DNA from 2 places in the Saccharothrix sp. DSM 118769 genome. Region 1 is predicted to be linked to the other one. Evidence: predicted binding sites of a transcription regulator. Region 1 holds the regulator's gene; the other holds the start of a gene.
The links. Region 1 encodes HspR, which represses chaperone genes until heat shock. Its sites were predicted from a motif close to ANNTTGAGTNNNNNNNACTCAANNT; they were not measured.
Positions count from the first base shown of each region.

Region 2: ACRAKJ_RS22785 (adenylate cyclase) is a predicted target of HspR. The motif match lies at 2,011-2,035, and genes of this name have one in related genera.

Region 1 is NZ_CP193627.1:9,531,929-9,535,328, reverse strand. Features, by position in the region: gene grpE (nucleotide exchange factor GrpE) at 1-151, shown strand, start outside; gene dnaJ (molecular chaperone DnaJ) at 170-1,342, shown strand; gene ACRAKJ_RS41080 (heat shock protein transcriptional repressor HspR) at 1,339-1,767, shown strand; gene ACRAKJ_RS41075 (hypothetical protein) at 1,937-2,179, shown strand; gene ACRAKJ_RS41070 (FAD-binding oxidoreductase) at 2,342-3,400, opposite strand, start outside.
Region 2 is NZ_CP193627.1:5,321,067-5,324,466, forward strand. Features, by position in the region: gene ppk2 (polyphosphate kinase 2) at 38-1,027, opposite strand; gene ACRAKJ_RS22780 (GNAT family N-acetyltransferase) at 1,071-1,874, opposite strand; gene ACRAKJ_RS22785 (adenylate cyclase) at 2,036-3,052, shown strand; gene ACRAKJ_RS22790 (hypothetical protein) at 3,055-3,400, shown strand, end outside.

The sequences.
Region 1 (3,400 bases):
CAGCACGTCACCCGACGTCAGCGGACCCACCGTGACCGCCGTGCTCCGGCGCGGCTACCGCTTCGGCGAGCGCGTGCTCCGGCCCGCGCTGGTCGCGGTGACCGACCACGAGCCCGCGGCCGCACCGGCCGCGGACGACCAGCAGGACTAGGAAAGGGGGCGGCGTCCGATGAGCGCTAGGGACTGGATCGAGAAGGACTTCTACCGCGAACTGGGCGTCTCCTCCGACGCCTCGGCCGACGAGATCAAGAAGGCGTACCGGAAGTTGGCGCGGGAGCTCCACCCCGACGCCAACCCCGGTGACGCCAAGGCCGAGGCGCGCTTCAAGGCCGTCTCCGAGGCGTACGGCGTGCTGTCCGACGCCGCGAAGCGCAAGCAGTACGACGAAGCCCGCCGCCTCTTCGCCGGGGGCGGCGGGTTCCCCGGCGGCTTCGGCACCGGTGGCGGCGGCGGGTTCGACGTCGGCGACCTGTTCAACCGGCAGCAGCAGGCCGGCGGCATGGGCGGCGGCCTCGGCGACCTCCTCGGCGGGCTGTTCAACCGCCGGGGCGGCGGCACCGCGTCCGCCACCCGCCCCCGGCGCGGCGAGGACGTCGAGACCGACGTGCGCATCGACTTCACCGAGGCCGTGCGCGGCGCCACCGTCCCCATGCGGCTCGCCAGCCCCGCCACCTGCGGCACCTGCACCGGGTCCGGCGCCCGCCCCGGCACGTCCCCCCGCACCTGCACCAACTGCGGCGGCGCCGGCCTCGTCACCCGCAGCCAGGGCGCGTTCGCGTTCAGCGAGCCGTGCGCCGACTGCCGCGGCACCGGCCGGCTCATCGACGACCCGTGCCCCGAGTGCGGCGGCGACGGCGTCAGCACCAAGACCCGCACCCTCACCATCCGCATCCCCGCCGGCGTCGACGACGGGCAGCGCATCCGCCTCGCCGGCCAGGGCGAACCCGGCCGCAACAACGGCCCGGCGGGCGACCTGTTCGTGCGCGTCCACGTGACGCCGCACCCCGTCTTCGGCCGCACCGGCAACGACCTGACCCTCACCACGCCCGTCACGTTCCCCGAACTGGCGCTCGGCACCACGTTGACCGTGCCCACGCTCGACGGCAAGGTGACGTTGAAGGTCCCCGCCGGCACGGCGAGCGGGCGCGTGCTGCGGGCCAAGGGCAAGGGCATCGCCCGGCGCGACGGGCAGGTCGGCGACCTGCTCATCACGCTCCAGGTGGCCGTGCCCAACAACATGGACGCCGACGCCCGCGAAGCACTGGAGAACTACGCCTCGGCCACCGCTCAGCACGACCCGCGCGCCGAGCTCAACGCCCTGTTGGAGAAGAGGTCGGTGTGAGCTTCCCGTTCCCGCCCGGCACCGACGAGGACACGCCGTTCTTCGTCATCTCCGTGGCCGCCCAGCTGTCGGGCCTGCACGCCCAGACCCTGCGCGCCTACGACCGCATGGGCCTGGTCTCCCCGGGCCGCACGTCGGGCGGCGGCAGGCGGTACTCGATGCGCGACATCGTGCTGCTGCGCGAGGTGCAGCGCCTGTCCCAGGAGGAAGGCGTCAACCTGGCGGGCGTCAAGCGCATCATCGAGCTGGAGAACGAGGTCGGCGCCCTGCGGACGAGGGTGCAGGAGCTGACCGAGGAGCTGGCGCAGGCCTTGGCGGCGGCCGAGCACGCGGCGGCCTCGGTGCACGCGTCGTACCGGCGCGACCTCGTGCCGGTGCGGCACGAGACGGCCCTGGTGGTCTGGAAGCCGGCGAAGAAGCGCTGATCAGACCGGGGGCGGCGACACGATCGGGTGATCATCGGCCCTGAGGTGTACGTAAACGGGGGTCCGGCCACTCGGTTGCACATGAGGAACCCCGCGACGCACCACCCGACCATCCCCACCCACCGCCGGCCCACCCCGGTCAGCCACCCCAGCCGGCCATCCCCGGCCCGTGATCTTCAGCCCGGCCGATCCCAGCCCGGCCGATCCCAGCCCGGCCGATCCCAGCCCGGCCGATCCCAGCCCGGCCGATCCCAGCCCGGCCGATCCCAGCCCGGCCGATCCCAGCCCGGCCGATCCCAGCCCGGCCGATCCCAGCCCGGCCGATCCCAGCCCGGCCGATCCCAGCCCGGCCGATCCCAGCCCGGCCGATCCCAGCCCGGCCGATCCCAGCCCGGCCGCTCGCACCCGCTGACCGCCGCTGCCGCCCAGGCCCCGCCGCCTGTGCGCCGCTGCTCGCGGCTGTTCGCCTGCGCGCCGCTCCTCGCCTGCTCGCGGCTGTTCGCCCGTGCCGCCAGGGCCAAGGCCGTCGCCAGGGCCGGGGGCGTAGTCGGGGCGGAGCCGAGGACGGGAGCGGTCAGTCCAGCGTGAACGGGTCGTACTTGATCCGGTCCAGCGGCGTCCCGGCGACCAGCATCCGCGACACGGTGGCGCGGATCATCGACGGCGACCCGCACACCAGCACGTCGCGGTCCTGCCACGTCCCGTACCGCGTGACCACGTCGGCCAGCGTGCCCTGCTCCACGCCCCGCGCGCCCGGGTCCGACTCCAGCACCGGCACGACGGTCAGCCACGGGTTGGTCATCGCGAACCGCTGGAGGTTGTCCAGGTCGTACAGGTCCTCGCGGGTCCGGCCGCCCATGAACAGGTGCACGCGCGGGTTCTCGCCCCACTTGGCCATCTCGTCGATGATCGCGTGCATCGGCGCCACGCCCGTGCCGCCGGCGACCATGAGCACGTCGCGCCCGGACTTCCGGTCGACCGACAGCCGGCCCATGGGCGGGCCGATGCGCCAGACGTCGCCGGGCTGCGTGTGCCCGACGATCGACCGGCTGACCCAGCCGCCCTCGACCGAGCGGATGTGGAACTCGATGATGCCGTCGTCGCGCGGCGCGTTGGCCGGTGTGAAGTAGCGCCACAGGCGGGCGCGCTGGGGCGTCTCCACGCTCACGTACTGGCCGGCGCGGTAGTTCACCGGGTGGTCCGGTTGCAGCCGCACGACGGCCAGGTCCCAGCTCACCCGCTGGTGCTCCAGCACGGTGGCGTGCCAGTACGCGGGGCCGTCGTCGGCCGCGGCGGCCTCCTGCATGGCGCGCGCCATGATCGTGTACGCCTCGGCCCAGGCCATCTCGACCTGCGGCGTCCACGCGGGCCCGGCGAACTTCTTCACCGCCGCCAGCAGCGCCGTGCCGACCGACTCGTAGTGCACGTTGACGACACCGAACTTGCGGTGGTCACGGCCGAGCTGGCGCAGGAACGGGATCAGGTCGTCCGGGCGGTCCACCATCTGCACGACGTGGACGAGCGCGCGCAGCAACCGGCTCCGCTGGACCTCCATGTTCGCGGGGAACATCTCGCGGGTCGCGGGCGCCAGGCTGAAGAGCATGCCGTAGAAGAACTTCGCGACCTCTTCCTG
Region 2 (3,400 bases), 4.2 Mb from region 1:
ACCCCCGACCGTTCGGGGGTTGCCGCGCGTCCCGGGATCAGGAGCCGTCGTCGTCCGGGTGGACGCCGGGGCCGTGGTCGGTGTCCCCGGGCGGCGCGATGGGCGTGGGGCTGAGCGACGCCTCGTCCTCGCCCTCCTCCAGCAGGGTGGCCGCCGCGCCGACGACGCGCGGGTCGGGTTCGCCGACGACCTCGACGTCCTTGTCGTCGTAGTCGATGCGGGCCAGGACGCTGCGCATGGCCTCGATGCGGGCGCGCTTCTTGTCGTTGCTCTTGACGACCGTCCACGGCGCGCTGGCCGTGTCGGTGGCGCGGAACATGGCGACCTTGGCCTCGGTGTAGGCGTCCCAGCGGTCGAGCGAGCGGATGTCGTTGGGGCTGAGCTTCCACTGCCGCACCGGGTCGACCTGGCGGATCAGGAACCGGGTCCGCTGCTCGGCCCGCGACACCGAGAACCACAGCTTGACCAGCACGATCCCGTCGTCGACGAGCATCTTCTCGAACGTGGGGGCCTGGCGCGTGAACCGCTGGTACTGCTCGTCGGTGCAGTAGCCCATCACCCGCTCGACCCCGGCCCGGTTGTACCAGGAGCGGTCGAACAGCACGACCTCGCCGGCGGTGGGCAGGTGGTTGACGTAGCGCTGGAAGTACCACTCGCCCTGCTCGCGGTCCGTGGGCTTGCCCAGCGCCACGACGCGCGCGCCGCGCGGGTTGAGGTGCTCGGTGAACCGCTTGATGGTGCCGCCCTTGCCGGCGGCGTCGCGGCCCTCGAACACGATGACCATGCGCCCGCCGGTGTCCTTGATCCAGTACTGGAGCTTGAGCAGCTCGATCTGGAGCAGCCGCTTGGACACGTCGTACTCCTCGCGCGACATCCGCTCGGGGTACGGGTAGTTCTCCCGCCAGGTGTCGATCGGCGTGCCGTCGGGGTGGCGCAGCACCGGGTCGTCGGCGTCGTCGTAGTCCACCACCAACTCGGAGATGTCGAGTCCGGGGAACCGGTCGGAGAGGTCGAACGCGCTGTTCACGCCCCCGGACGTACCCTGCGGCGGGGTGCCGCAAACTGCGGTGTCACCCGACGGGCGGGACGCGGTAGGCGACGAACGAGGTGCGCCGGCGCAGGGCGAACCCGAGCGACTCGTAGAGGCGGATCGCCGGGGTGTTCGCGGCGGAGGCGTGCATGATCGGGACATCGCCGCGGGCGCGGATGCCGTGGGCGACGGCCAGCACGAGGCGGGTGGCCAGGCCCCGGCCGCGCCAGGCCGGGTCGGTGCACACGGCGCTGATCTCGGTGTGGCCGGGCGGGCGGAGGCGTTCGCCGGCCATCGCGACGAGGGCGCCGTCGACGCGGACGCCGAGGTAGGTGCCCAGTTCGACGGTGCGCTCGCGGAACGGGCCCGGCCGGGTGCGGGCGACCAGGTCGAGCATCTCGGGGACGTCGTCGGGTCCCAGGCGCACGGCCTCGGGGTAGGGCCGGGCGGCGACGCCCGCGTCGACCAGCTGCACGCCCGCGATGCGGTCGACCGCCTCCCAGTGCGGCGGCGGGGTGAGCGCGGTGTTCATCGGCACGACCGCGCCGGGACCGGCGAGGACCGCGAGGTCGGCCCACGCGTCGTCGTCGGCGTCGGCGGGCAGGGCGTGGAACGGGGCGACGTCCTGCCGGTAGCGCAGCACCCGGCCGCGCCGCTCGGCGAAGTGGGCGTGGCGACCGGTCAGGGACGCCCACGACGGGTTGTCCAGCACCGACCACCCGTCCGGCACCGACCGCTCGTCTGACCCGGATCGCCCGCCCGGCACGGATCGCCCGCCCGGCGCCGACCGCTCGTCCAGCACCGACCGCACCCCGACCCGCCCGGGGCTGTCCGACGACGACATGCCGACCTCCACGCTTGTTCGTTGGCCGACGAAGAATGCGTTCGGCGGTGACGCCCTGTCCACCGCGCCCACATGGCGGACGCGCCGCCGAAATGCCGTGTGATGCGGAGCACACCGGTATTCCACCCCGCGACGCAGTTTGAGTCGTATAGACTCAAACCATGCTCACCAGGCAGGAAGCCCTCGACCGGGTCGAACGAGCCCGCGACGCGGCCGACCTGTTCGGCCCCCGCGACCTCACACGGCACACCGAGGCGCAGCGCCTCTACCGGTCACTCGCCACCGTCCTGCACCCCGACAAGACCGGCCCCCACGACACCAGGGCCCACACCGCCGCCGCCCGCCTCACCCGCCTCCACCACGAGTGGCAGCACACCCCCGCCACCGAGCTGCACAGCCCCACCGCCACCTACCGCCCCACCCGCCCGCACGCCACCGGCAGCGTCGCCACCCTCTACCTCACCGACGGCCCCCACGTCGTCAAGCTCGTCCGCAACCCCGCCCTCAACCCCCTCCTGCACGCCGAGTGGCACGCCCTCACCACCCTGCGCCGCCTCACCGACCGGCACCCCTGGCTGCGCCCCTACTACCCCCGCCTCCTCGACACCTCCGGCGACGTCCCCCGCGGCGACCGCGCCTTCACCGTCCTCGAACCCCTCACCGACGGCTTCACCACCCTCACCGAGGTCGGCAAAGCCTTCCCCCGCGGGCTCGACGGCCGCGACTACGCCTGGATGCACCGCCGCCTGCTGCGCGCCGTCGCCGGCGCCCACCTCGCCGGCCTCGTCCACGGCGCGATCACCGCCGACAACGTCCTCGTCCACCCCGAGCAGCACGGCATCGTCCTCGTCGGCTGGACCTTCGCCGTCGAGGCAGGCCAACCACCCCTCGCCACCGACCGGACCACCCGCTACCCGCCCGAGGTCCACAGCGGACACCCCCTCACCCCCGCCGCCGACGTCCACATGGCGCACGCGCTCATGCTCGACCTCCTCGCACCCGGCGAAACCCGCCACCGCGCCTTCGCCCGCGGCTGCACCCAGGACGACCCGCACCGCCGACCCGACGCCGCCGACCTGCTCACCGAGTACGACGAGCTGCTCGACGACCTCTACGGCGAACGCACCTACCGACCGTTCACCCTCCCCACCCCGACCACCGACACGACAGGAGCCTGACCATGGGACACGGCAAGTGGGACGACAACGCCTACGCGGCGGCCAAGACCTTCCGCGCCGCCAAGGGCATCGACGACTTCGGCTACACCGCCACCATGCGCAAGACCCCGTCCGCCAACTGGAAGGCCGACCCCTCCCTTGACCCCAAGGGCGTCACCGCCCGCGAGTGCCGCGACTCGCCCGACCACGCCGACTCCACGCCCATCGCCGTCCTCTTCGACGTCACCGGCTCCATGGGCCGCGTCCCGCAGATCATGCAGCGCAAGCTCGGCAAGCTGCACGGCCTCATCCAGCGCAAGGGCTACCTCACCGACCCCCAGCTCCTCTTCGGCGGCATCGGCGACGCCG